Linked DNA regions of Euzebya sp.. The protein of the gene in region 1 interacts with the protein of each later gene in a pairwise test. Links are inferred from orthologs where the notes say so. Each region holds a gene or a part of one and is shown on either strand. Other genes may lie near its edges.

Region 1 (6,245 bases):
AGGGCGGCGAGGAGGGCGGCGCCTTCGGGGTGGCCCGCCGGGTGACCCACGAGACCGACCTCGACTACCGGGTCTCGACGCTCGGGCACATGCAGCGCGGCGGCGCGCCCACGATGCGCGACCGGGTGCTCGGGGCGCGCCTCGGGGACGCAGCCGTGGCGGCCCTGCTGGACGGCGAGGACCAGATCATGGTCGGCGAGCGCCGCCTCGAGATCGTCCGCACGCCCTTCGAGGAGACCTGGACCACCGACGACCGCGACTTCGCCGGGCTGCTCGGCCTGATGGACCGCCTGGCGCGGTAGCGGGGCCGGTCGCGGGTCAGGGCCGGTCGCGGGTGGACGCCGCGCCGATCGACCGGGTCAGCGCCCACACCAGCCGCGGGGTCAGCACCCCCTCCCCCAGGCCGATCTCGGCGATGTCGTCGTAGACGGCCGGGTCCTGGGCCGCCGCCATCGCGACCGACATGGCGGCGGGCAGGTCGAGCAGCCGTGCCAGCGCGGCGGTGGTCGCGAAGTGCCGCCCGAACCGGCGGCGGATCATCCGGCGGTACAGCGGGCCGGGGGCGTCGGGGGCCAGGGCCAGCGCGGTCGCCGCCATCCGCCCCGACGCGACCGCGTAGAAGATCCCCTCCCCCGTCAAGGGGTTGATCAGCCCGGCGGCGTCGCCGACGAGCAGCACGCGGCCGTGGTCGGGCCGCGGACGGCCGGTCGACAGGGGCAGTGGGTGGACGGCCAGGCTGCCGGGTTCGAGCGGTCCGGCGGCGGCCGCGCGGGTCCCCTCCTCGAGGGTTCGTCGCACCCTGCCGTCGAGGCGGTCCCGGGCGGCGTCGACCCGCATCCCGAAGCCGACGTTGGCCCGTCCGTCCCCGAGGGGGAAGGACCAGGCGTAGGCCGGCCAGCCGGTGCCGGCCACGTCGATGCGCTGGTGGCTCTGCCCGGGCTCGGCGGGGGCGTACGCCCGCGCGGCGACGGCGCGGTGGCGGTCGGCCGCCGGGGGGACGCCGAGGCGGCGGCGGACCACCGACGTCGCGCCGTCCGCGGCGATCAGGTGCGGGGCGGCGAACCGGCCGTCGACGACAACCCGGTCGACGTCGACGGTCAGGTCGCGGACGCGGTGGTGGACCAGCTCGACGCCTGCCGCGACGGCGTGGTCGACCAGCCGGGCGTCGAAGGTCGTGCGGGGGATCACCCGGTTCGCCCGCCGACCCGTCCCCCTGGCCCGCTCCCCGGTGGGGGTCGTGAGCTCGAGGGTGTCCACCGGCGGGGCGTCGCCCTCGACTCCGGTCACGCCGATGCGGGCCAGCTCGGCGAAGGCGTGCCAGGCGATCGCGTCGCCGCACGCCTTGTCCCGCGGGAACGCCGCCCGGTCGATCATCACCACCCGCCACCCGGGCCGGAGCCGCCGGGCGGTGATCGCGGCGGTGGCGCCGGCAGGCCCCGCGCCCACGACCACCAGGTCAGCCCGCTCCACCCGCTCCTCCGGGCGCGAAGTCGCCGTCAGCCGACGACGAAGTTGACCAGGCGGCCGGGGACCACGATCTCCTTGCGGATCGCCTTGCCCTCGAGGTGGTCGGCGACGGCCGCCTTCGCGGCGGCCTTGACGTCGTCGTCCGAGGCGCCGGTCGGCACGTCGACGGTCCCGCGCAGCTTGCCCTGGACCTGCACGGCGATGGTGGTGGTGTCCTCGACCAGGGCGTCGGCGTCCCACTTGGGCCACGGCTCGTAGGCGAGGGTCTGGGAGTGCCCCAGGCGGGACCACAGCTCCTCGGCGAGGTGCGGGGCGTACGGGGAGAGGATCAGCAGGAACGCCTCGGCGTCCTCGCGCGCGGGAGGCTGGCCGCCGCAGGCGTTGACCAGCTCCATCATCTTCGCGATCGGGGTGTTGACCTTGAGGGTCTCGATGCCCTCCGTCGTCTCCTTGATCGCGGTGTGCAGCGCCCGGCGGACCTCGCGAGGCGTCTCGTCAGGGAGGTCGCGGAGCGCGCCGGTGTCGGTGTCGACGAACAGCCGCCACGTGCGTGACAGGAAGCGGTGGATGCCCTCGCACCCCGAGGTGTTCCACACCTTGGTCTGCTCGAGGGGACCCATGAACATCTCGTAGAGCCGCAGGGTGTCGGCGCCGAAGCGCTCGATGATGTCGATCGGGTCGACGGAGTTGTTGAGGCTCTTGCCCATCTTCCCCGAGCGCTGCTCGACCGGGACCCCGTCGCGGGTGAAGTACTCGGTCACCACCTCGGTCTGGGAGTGGGCCGACGTCATCGTGACCGCCGCCTCGGGTCGGTGCTCGACGGTGTCGGGGTGGTGGTAGCGGCCGCCGCTCTCCCGGTAGGAGTTGGCCAGGATCATCCCCTGGTTCGCCAGGCGCATGAACGGCTCGGCGGTCGGGACCATCCCGATGTCGTAGAGCACCTTGTGCCAGAAGCGGGCGTACAGCAGGTGCAGGACGGCGTGCTCCACCCCGCCGATGTACAGGTCGACCGCCCCCCAGTAGTCGATGCGCTCCTGGCTGAAGGGCACCTCGGTGTTGTCCGGGTCGACGTAGCGCAGGTAGTACCAGCACGAACCGGCCCACTGCGGCATCGTGTTCGTCTCGCGGATCGCGGGGCGGCCGTCGGGCGCCGTCGTGTGCAGCCAGTCCGTCGCCCGGGCGAGGGGCGGCTCACCGGTCGCGGTCGGCTTGTACTCGTCGACGTGGGGCAGCTCGACGGGCAGGTCGTCGGGCGGCACCGGCACGATCTCGCCGGTCGGGTTCCCCTCGTCGTCGACGATGTGGAGGATCGGGAACGGCTCGCCCCAGTACCGCTGCCGGCTGAACAGCCAGTCGCGCAGCTTGAAGTTGACCTTCCGCTCGCCGTGGCCCTCCGCCTCCAGCCAGTCGATGATCGCGGTCTTGAACGCCGCGACCGACAGGCCGTCGAACTGCCCGGAGTTGATCGCGGTCCCCTCCCCCGCGTACGCCTGCTCCTGGACGTCGATGCCCTCGGGGGTCGTGTAGGTGGGGACGATCGGCAGGTCGAAGGCCCGCGCGAACGCGTGGTCGCGCTCGTCGTGGGCGGGCACGGCCATGATCGCGCCGGTGCCGTAGCTGGCCAGCACGTAGTCCGCGACCCACACCGGGATCGCCTCGCCGTTGACGGGGTTGATCGCGTGCCCACCGGTGAAGACGCCCGTCTTGTCCCGCTCGGCGCCCAGCTGGCGGTCGAGCTCGGACTTCGACGCGGCCTTCTCGACGTACGCCTCGACCTCCGCGCGGCGGTCGTCGGTGGTGACCTCGGCGACCAGGGGGTGCTCGGGCGCCAGGACGCAGTAGGTCGCGCCGAACAACGTGTCGGGCCGGGTGGTGTAGACGACGAAGCTGCCGTCCCCTTCCGCCAGCCGGAAGGTGACCTCGGCCCCTTCGGAGCGGCCGATCCACTGGCGCTGCATCTCGAGCACCCCGTCGGGCCAGTCGAGCGGGCCGCCGTCGGGCCCGCCGGTGTCGAGGTCGTCGAGCAGCCGCTGGGCGTACGCGGTGATCTTCAGCATCCACTGCCGCATGTTCCGGCGCTCGACGGGGTCGCCGGTCTCGACGTACCGGCCGTCGACGACCTCCTCGTTGCTCAGGACCGTGCCCTGGGCCTCGCACCACCAGACCGGGACCTCCTCGAGGTAGGCCAGGCCCTGCTCGTAGAGCTTCAGGAAGATCCACTGGGTCCAGCGGTAGTAGTCGGCGTGGCTGGTGACGACCTCGCGGGACCAGTCGTAGCTGAAGCCCAGGCGGTGCAGCTGGGTCCGGAAGTACTCGATCCGCTCGTCGGTGATCACGCCCGGGTGGGTGCCGTCGCGCTGCGCGGCGCGCTCTGCGGGCAGGCCGAAGCTGTCGAACCCGATCGGGCTGAGGACGCTGTACCCGGTCATCCGCTTGTACCGGGCGACGATGTCGAGCGCGGTGTAGCTCTCCGGGTGCCCGACGTGGAGTCCGCTGCCGGAGGGGTAGGGGAACATCACGAGCCCGTAGTACGGCGGCTTCTCGGGGTCCTCGACCGCCGTGAACGTCTCGTGCTCCGCCCAGTAGGCCTGCCACCGCGGCTCGATGGCCGTGGGGTCGTACTGGTGGCTCATCGTCCTCGCTGCTCCTGTCGCGCCGGTCCTGCGAGCGCCCACGGTAGACGCTCGCGCTCGTGGGGCCGGCCGGGGGTCGGTGCGATCCGGAGGGTCGATGCCCCGAGGTGGCCGGGTCCCCCGAGGTGGCCGGTCCCCCCGAGGTGGCCGGTCCCCCCGGAGGGGCCTGTCATGTTCGTTGCGCAGAACGAGACGAAGGCGACAGACCTCGCCCCCGGAGCAGGACCACCCCCGGAGGCCTGTCATGTTCGTTGCGGCCCACGAGACAAAGGCGACAGACCCACCGCGACCGCGGGACCCTGCCGCCGCGGGACACCCCACGCGACCGCGGGCCCCACGCCGGAGCGGGACCCACGCCGGTGCGGGACCCCCTCCTACAGGTGGCTGACGCTGACGTCGTCGATGCGCCCGTCACGGGTGAAGGTGACGTTGACCAGGGAGGTCCCGATGGTGGCGACGACCATCTCGTCGAGGCCCGTCACGGCCACCTGGGCATCGGCGAACAGCGCCATCGCCGCCGCCCGGTGGTCCATCGGCGCCATCGCGATGCCGGTGGTCAGGGCCTGGACGACCTGGTGGGCGTCCGGCGGCGGCAGCTCGACGTCGCCGAGCAGCAGGTAGACCGCCCCCCCGGGCACCGGCGCGCGGTACAGCGCGTCCGCCCGGCACCACCCGCGCGCGATCGCCGCGAGCAGGAACGGCTCCACCTCGTCGGTGTGCCAGACCGGCTCGGACAGCTCCATGACGTCGTGCTCGGCGCCGTAGGCCCTCAGCGCCTCCGCGCAGCGCGTGACCGCCTCCGGCGCGATCCCGCTGGTCGCCCACGCCCAGGTGAAGGTGTGCGCGGCGTCGTCGACCGTCCCGACGACCTGCAGGTCGAACGTGCGGTCCCCGAAGGTGGCCGTGTGCGCGTCGAGGTCGACGTCAGGCACCTCCCCCTCGAGCAGCTTGGCGAGGAGCTGCTGGCGCAGCAGGGTCGCCGGCACGTGCTCGGCGGCGAGGTCGAGGACGAGGGGGAGCTCGGCCACGCCTACCCCCAGCTCCGCTCGAGGGGCTTGCCCTCGGTGAACCCCGCCACCGACTGCAGGCCCAGGACCGCACGGTCGGCGAAGGCCGTGAGATCCGCGGCGCCGGCGTAGGTGCAGGCGCTGCGGATGCCGGCGACGATCTGGTCGACGAGGTCCTCGATGCCCGGCCGGTCGGGGTCGAGGTACATGTGCCCCGAGCTGATCCCCTCCTCGAAGAGCGCCTTGCGGGCCCGGGTGAACGGGTCGTCGTCCCGGGTGCGGCGCTGCACCGCCCGGGAGGAGGCCATCCCGAAGCTGACCTTGTACGCCCGGCCGTCGGCGTCGAGCTGCAGGTCGCCGGGCGACTCGTGGGTGCCGGCGAACCAGGACCCGACCATCACCTGGCTGGCGCCGGCCGCGAGGGCGAGGGCGACGTCCCGCGGGTGGCGGACCCCCCCGTCGGCCCAGACGTGCCCGCCGACGGCGCGCGCCGCGTCGGCGCAGGCGATGACGGCGGACAGCTGGGGGCGCCCGACCCCGGTCATCATTCGCGTGGTGCACATCGCGCCTGGCCCCACGCCGACCTTGACGATGTCGGCGCCGGCGTCGAGCAGCTCCCGGGTCCCCACCGCCGTGACGACGTTGCCGGCGACGACCGGGACGGCGGGGTCGAGCGCCCGGACGGCCCGGAGGGCAGCGAGCATCCGCTCCTGGTGCCCGTGGGCGGTGTCGACGACCAGCACGTCGACGCCTGCCCCGAGGATCTGCGCCGCCGTCGCGGCCACACCGCCCCGCGAACCTCCCGGTCCGACGTCCCCGTTGATGCCGATGGCCGCGCCCACGACCAGGCGCCCGTCGGCGTCGACGGCGGGCTGGTACAGCGTCGAGCGCAGCGCACCCATCCGGGTCACCAGGCCGACCAGCCGGTCGTCGTCGTCGACCACCGGCGCGAGGCGGCGGCGCGCCTCGTGGAGGTGCATGAACGCCGTGCGGGGTGACTCGCCGGCGCGGAGGACGAGCAGCTCGGTGCTCATCACCTCCCCGACCTGGGTGAACCGGTCGACGTTCTCGAGGTCGGCGGGCGTGACCACCCCGATCGGGTGGTCGTCGGCCACGACCACCGCGGCGCCGTGCGCCC
Region 2 (6,118 bases), on another replicon or contig:
AGGGCCGACTGGACCTTGGCGGGGGCGCGGTTGATCTCGTCGGTCAGCACGAAGTTCGCGAACACCGGGCCGCGCTCGACGGTGAACCGGCTCTCCTCCTGGCGCCAGATCCGGGTGCCGACGATGTCGCTCGGCAGCAGGTCCGGGGTGAACTGGATGCGGTTGAACGACCCACCGAGCGTCGTCGCGAGGGTGGTGAGCAGCCGGGTCTTCCCCAGGCCGGGCGCCCCCTCGAGCAGGCAGTGGCCGCCGGACAGCAGCGCCACCAGCACCCGCTCGACCACGCGCTGCTGGCCGACCATGATCCGCCCGATCTCGGCGCGGACGCGGGTCAGCGCCTCCCCGGACTCGGCCGGTGTCATCATCTCGGGTTCGTCCATGTCGGCCCCCTACCGGAGGAGCTCCAGCCCCTGGGCGATCGTGACCAGATCCGAGGTGCGGACGTCCTCGGGCCCGGTGACCTCGATGAGGGTGTCGGGGTCGCCGGGCACCAGCCACACCAGCCTGCCGTCCTCGAACAGGTGCGCGGGCTCGCCGGCGATCGTGACGTCCTCGGTGGTCTCCCCCTCGAGCAGCCCGTCGAGGCGCGCCTGGGCGTCCTCGGCGCGGGTGGCGCGGACGGTCACCTCGCCGCCGTCGTCGACGGAGAGGATCGTGGTCTGCTCGGTGACGACCTCGTCGTCCCTGGTGGTCTGGCGGACGGTGGTCGACTCCTCCCCCATGCCCGCCGGCAGCGTGCGGAGGGCGAACAGCCGGGGCAGGTCGACGTCGCCCGCATCGGCGTCGGCGTCGGGCTGGGAGGGTGGCAGCGGGGGGAGGGACGGCGCGGGCGCGGCCCCCGGCTCCTGCGGCAGTGCCTCACCACCGGGCTCGGCGTCACCCTCCGGGGCGAGCTCGCCCTCCGGCGAGTCGGGCCCCTCGACCTCCGGCTCCTCGGTCCCCGACGCCGCGGGGCCCGGTTCGAGCTGGCCCTGCGGCGGGTCGGCCTGGGGTGCCGTCTGGTCTGGGGGATCGGGGTCGAACGGGTCGTCGGGCGCCACGGTGACGTCGGGGGCGGGGTCGTCCTGCGCCACCTCGGGGTCGTCGTCGCCGAGCAGGAACAGCGCGGCCCCGATGCCGATGGCCACCAGCAGCAGGACCCCGCCGACCGCGAGGGCGATCTGGCCAGGGCTGATCGCCGAGCCCTCGTCGACGGGGGCGGTGGCCGGGACCGGGCCGATGTGGGCCGTCCGCGGTGGGGGGACGGGTCCGTAGGGCGGCTCGCCCGGCAGGTCGCGCCAGGTGGGGTGGACCGGTCCGCCGCCGGGCGCCCCGGACGGCGCGCCAGCAGCGTCGGTCGTCGACATACGGCGATGACGGTATCGGCACAGCGGTAAAGCGGCAGTCAAACCACCAGGAACGCCTGGCGCCCCTTCGGGGCCGTTCCTTGCTCTTCCGCCGAGCCGCAGCCTCCCTCCGGTCGGGGCTCGGCGGGCCTGCGGCGCAGCGCTCGCTGATCAGGCGGTCATCTCCTGCGCTCGCTGATCAGGCCGGGCGCTCGCCGATCGGGGGGCTCGCTGTCAGGTGGGTAGCTCGCCCGTCTCGAGCAGCCGCGCGAAGGCCTGCTCGTCCAGCACCGGGATGCCGAGCTCCTCGGCCTTGGCCGCCTTCGATCCGGGGTTCTCCCCCACGACGACGGCGTAGGTCTTCGACGACACGCTGCCGGTGACCTTGCCGCCGGCGTCCACGACCGCCTGCTTGGCCTCGTCGCGGGACCACCCCTCCAAGGTGCCGGTCACGACGATCGTCCGGCCCTCCAGCACGTCGCTGGCGGTCGCCACGACGTCGGTGTCGGTCCGGACCCCCGCGGCGACGAGCTTCTCGAGCAGCGCCGCGTTGGCGTCGGTCGCGAGCCACGTCGCCAGCGAGTCCGCGATCGCCGGTCCGACGCCGTCGATCGCGGCGATCCGGCCGGCATCGGCGCGCCGGATCGCGTCGAGGTCGCCGAGGGACCGCGCGACCAGCCGGGCGACGGTCGGTCCGACGTGGCGGATGTTCAACCCGACGAGCAGCCGCTCGACCGGCTGGGACCTCGAGGCGGCGATGCCCTCGAGCAGGAGGTCGGTCTTCTTCTCCCCGAACCCGTCCAGGGCGAGGACCGCCTGGCGGTCCAGGTGGTACAGGTCCGCGAGGTCGGTGACCAGCCCGGCGTCGAGCAGCGCCTTCGCCGTCTCGTACCCCAGCCCCTCGATGTCGAGGGCCGTCCGGCTGGCGTAGTGGTCCAGCGTCTCGAGGATCCGGTTCGGGCAGTCCGAGTTGGTGCAGTAGGTGTCCGCCTCGCCCTCGAGGCGCCGCAGCTCGGTGCCGCAGAACGGGCAGTGGGTGGGGAACGGCCACGGGCCGGCCGCCTCGACGGCGTCCGGGCGCTCCGACAGCACGGGACCGACGACCTCGGGGATGACGTCACCGGCCTTGCGGACGATCACGGTGTCACCCGGCCGGACGTCCTTCGCGCGGGCCTGGTCGGCGTTGTGGAGGGTCGCGAACGTCACCGTCGAGCCGGCCACCAGCACCGGCTCCAGCACCGCGTAGGGGGTCACCCGTCCCGTGCGGCCGACGTTGACCTCGATGTGGTGGAGGGTGGTCCGCACCTCCTCCGGCGGGTACTTGAACGCGATGGCCCAGCGGGGGGCGCGCGACGTGGAGCCGAGCTGGCGGTGCTGGGCCAGGCTGTCGACCTTCACGACCACGCCGTCGATCTCGTAGTCCGGGTCGTGGCGGTGCTCGCCCCAGCGCTCGATGAAGGCGATGACCTCCTCGATCGAGGCGACCCGGCGGGTCTCGGGCGCCGTCGGGATGCCGGCGGTGCGCAGGAACTCGAGGAACGCGGAGTGGCTGGACACCTCCAGCCCCTCGACGGCCCCCATCCCGTGGGCGATCAGGGCGAGCGGCCGGGTCCGGGTGATCTGGGGGTCCTTCTGGCGCAGCGCCCCCGACGCGGCGTTGCGGGGGTTCGCGAACCGCGGGTCGCCGGCCCGCTCGCGGGCGGCGTTCATCTCCTCGAACGCCGCGATCGGGTAGTGGATCTCGCCGCGGACCTCGAGCAGCGCGGGCGGGTCGTCGACGTCGAGGAGGGACGGGATGTGGTCGACGGTCCTGATGTTGGCGGTCACGTCCTCGCCGGTCGTCCCGTCGCCGCGGGTGACCCCCTGGACGAGCTGCCCGCCCTCGTAGACGAGGGAGATCGCCACGCCGTCGACCTTCAGCTCGCAGGTGAAGGCGTGCTCGGCGTCGTCGAGCCCCTTCGCGACGCGATCGGCCCAGGCCCGCAGCTCGGCCTCGTCGAAGGCGTTGTCGAGGGACTGCATCGGCAGGCGGTGGCGGACCGGCGTGAAGGAGGAGCTGATCGGCGCCCCGACCTTGTGGGTCGGCGACTGCGGGTGGTCGAGCTCCGGGTGGTCCGCCTCGATCTGCTCGAGCTCGCGCATGAGCCCGTCGAACTCGGCGTCCGGGATCTGCGGGTCGCTCAGGACGTAGTAGCGGTACCGGTGGTACTCGAGGGTGTCGCGCAGCTCCGAGACGCGCTGGCGTGTCGCACGGTCAGCCATCGGCGGGGAGTCTACGGGCGGGCTGTGACACCCCGACCGGCGACGCAGATCTCACGGCGGGATCTCACAGGTTGGCAAAGGAATCCCCAACCCCTCACCCGCGACGTGTAGGAGCCGACCGAGCCGGTTAGGGTACGCAGACCCTGACGGAGTGTGGAGGACACCGACGCGATGGTTGAAGTGCTCTGGGTGACCCTCTTCGGCGCCGGGCTCGCGTGGCTCCAGTCGCGCAACAGCCTGGAGGAGGCCGAGGTCAAGGTCCCCGTCGACGACGAGTGGACCCGCTGGGAAGAGGAGATCCACGACTGGCGGGACAGCTAGTCCACGTCCTGCCCCCGACGACCGCCCCTCAGGACGCGGTCGAGGGGCCGTTCGCGGTCCGGCCCGTCGCGGCCAGCGCCGCGTAGTCCACGCCGGTGGTCTCCACCGAGACCTCCCACAGCCGCCTGGCGACGTCCTCGTCCCTCGCCGCCCGGCTGATCCCCGCCCGACCCACCGGGCCCCGCAGCTCACCGAACCCCTGCGGACCCCAGTACGTCCCGCCCTCGACGTCGCCGACGGCGGCGTGGATCTGGGGCAGCGCGCCCTGCTCGACGTCCATCCCGACGAGCGGGTTCAGCACGCGTGAACCCCAGTCGGCGATGCGGTGCACCCACCCGCCGCCGGGAAGGCGCACGCCGGCGGACTGCAGGTTCGTCGCGGTGTAGCCCGGGTGCGCCGCCACGCTGCGGGCAGCCACGCCGGCGGCGTCGAACCGGCGGTGCAGCTCGAGGGCGAACAGCAGGTTGGCGAGCTTCGAGCGCCCGTACTGGCGGATGGTGTCGAAGCCGTCGCGGCGCTGCTGGTGGAGGTCGTCGAAGTCCATCTCCCCCATGTGGTGGGCGCCGGAGGACACGGTCACGACCCGGGCGGCGTCCGCGGCCAGCAGCGGGCCGAGGAGCAGGCCGGTCAGCGCGAAGTGCCCGAAGTGGTTCGTGCCCAGCTGCAGCTCGAGGCCGTCGGCGGTCGGGGACTCCGGCGGGAACATCACCCCGGCGTTGTTGACCAGGATGTCCACCCGCTCGTGCGCGGCGGCGATCGCGTCCGCCGCGGTTCGGACGCTCGACAGGTCGGCCAGGTCGAGCTCGACGAACCGCAGGTCCGCCCGGCGGTTGAGGGGACGGATCTCGGCCTCGGCGGCGTCGAACTTCTCACGGGTGCGGGCGGTCATCACGACCGTCGCGCCGGCGCCCGCCAGCGCCTTGACCGTCTGCAGGCCGAGGCCGGAGTTCGCACCGGTGACCACGGCGGTGCGGCCGATCAGGTCGGGCATGTCGGCGAGGGTGAACATCGTCGGTGCTCCTGGGGGTGGGGTCGGGGTCGTCTGGCACGGTCGTCTGGCACGGTCGGCTGGCACGGTCGGCTGGCACGGTCATCTGGCACGGATCGACTCCGAGACCGTGCCCCGATCACCGTCGCGGTGCACATCCGTGGGTGGAGGTGCAGGTCACGGGTGCGCCGGGTCCGACTGCGGAGCCCATCGGTGGGGCAGCGGAGTCGATTCGTGGGGTGGGGGAAGGCCGCGCGACCAATCCTCTGACCGCGGTCAGACATCTGGGCTATGCTCGCGGTGTGGCTCGACATGTCCCGCACACCGAGGTCCTCCGCCGGTTCAACCGGTCGTTCACCGCCCGGATCGGTGTGCTGGACGACCGCTTCCTGGGCGGCGACCGACCCGTCGGGCACGCCCGGATGCTGTTCGAGATCGGGGCCGAGGGGCCTGACGGCGCGTCGGTCCGCGATCTGCGGGCCCGCCTGGCCCTGGACTCCGGGTACGTCAGCCGGGTCCTGCGGAGCCTCGAGGGCGACGGGCTGGTCACCGTCTCCCCCGACCCCGACGACGGCCGGCAGCGGCGGGCGGTGCTCACCGCCGACGGGTGGGAGGAGTGGCGGCGGCTGGACGCCCGCTCCGACGAGCTCGCCGACCGGGTCCTCGGCGGGCTGGGCCCGCGCCAGCGGGAGCGGCTGGCCGCGGCGCTCGCCGAGGCGGACCGGCTGCTGGCCGCCGCGGCTGCGTCCTTCGACGTCGTCGACCCGCACGACGAGGACGCGCTCGCCGCGATGCGCGCCTACGTGGCCGAGCTGGACGACCGGTTCCCCGGCGGGTTCGACCCGGGTGGGGACTGGGGCCTCGACGGGCTCGCTCCTCCCCACGGCGTGTTCGTCGTCGTCCGCCTCGACGGCCGGGTCGTGGGCTGCGGCGGCGTGCAGACGATCGGGGCGGGCGTCGGCGAGGTGAAGCGCATGTGGGTCGACCCGGCGACCCGCGGCATGGGGCTCGGCCCGCGCCTCCTGGCCGCGCTCGAGGACCACGGCCGGCGGCTGGGCCACCGGGTCATGCGCCTCGACACGAACGCCACCCTGGTCGAGGCGATCGCCATGTACCGACGGGCCGGCTACGTCGAGATCGAGCGGTACAACGACAACCCGTACCCCGACCTGTTCTTCGAGAAGTCCCTCATCCCAGGGGGCTCCGCCCCCTGACCCCCGGA

The links.
Region 2: the proteins of leuS (region 1) and ligA interact in binary tests that used the Escherichia coli proteins (3 or more experiments, as listed by UniProt). The link is inferred for Euzebya sp. from one-to-one orthologs.

The regions. Positions count from the first base shown.
Region 1 is NZ_CAXQBR010000013.1:44,896-51,140, reverse strand. What follows is about bases 1,297-4,418. They hold leuS (leucine--tRNA ligase), read right to left. Parts: upstream 4,101-4,418; coding sequence 1,497-4,100; downstream 1,297-1,496. Other genes in these bases: ACEQ2X_RS03795 (NAD(P)/FAD-dependent oxidoreductase), read right to left, coding at 1,297-1,470. Outside these bases: pfkA (6-phosphofructokinase), read left to right, coding at 1-302; more of ACEQ2X_RS03795, read right to left, coding at 319-1,296; ACEQ2X_RS03785 (DUF6882 domain-containing protein), read right to left, coding at 4,475-5,128; ACEQ2X_RS03780 (GuaB1 family IMP dehydrogenase-related protein), read right to left, coding at 5,131-6,245.
Region 2 is NZ_CAXQBR010000045.1:84,429-90,546, reverse strand. Bases 1,074-4,068 are described here. They hold ligA (NAD-dependent DNA ligase LigA), read right to left. Parts: upstream 3,588-4,068; coding sequence 1,560-3,587; downstream 1,074-1,559. Other genes in these bases: ACEQ2X_RS10515 (oxidoreductase), read right to left, coding at 3,937-4,068; ACEQ2X_RS10520 (hypothetical protein), read left to right, coding at 3,759-3,908; ACEQ2X_RS10530 (hypothetical protein), read right to left, coding at 1,074-1,346. Outside these bases: more of ACEQ2X_RS10530, read right to left, coding at 390-1,073; more of ACEQ2X_RS10515, read right to left, coding at 4,069-4,917; ACEQ2X_RS10510 (GNAT family N-acetyltransferase), read left to right, coding at 5,199-6,110. UniProt on the Escherichia coli protein: DNA ligase that catalyzes the formation of phosphodiester linkages between 5'-phosphoryl and 3'-hydroxyl groups in double-stranded DNA using NAD as a coenzyme and as the energy source for the reaction.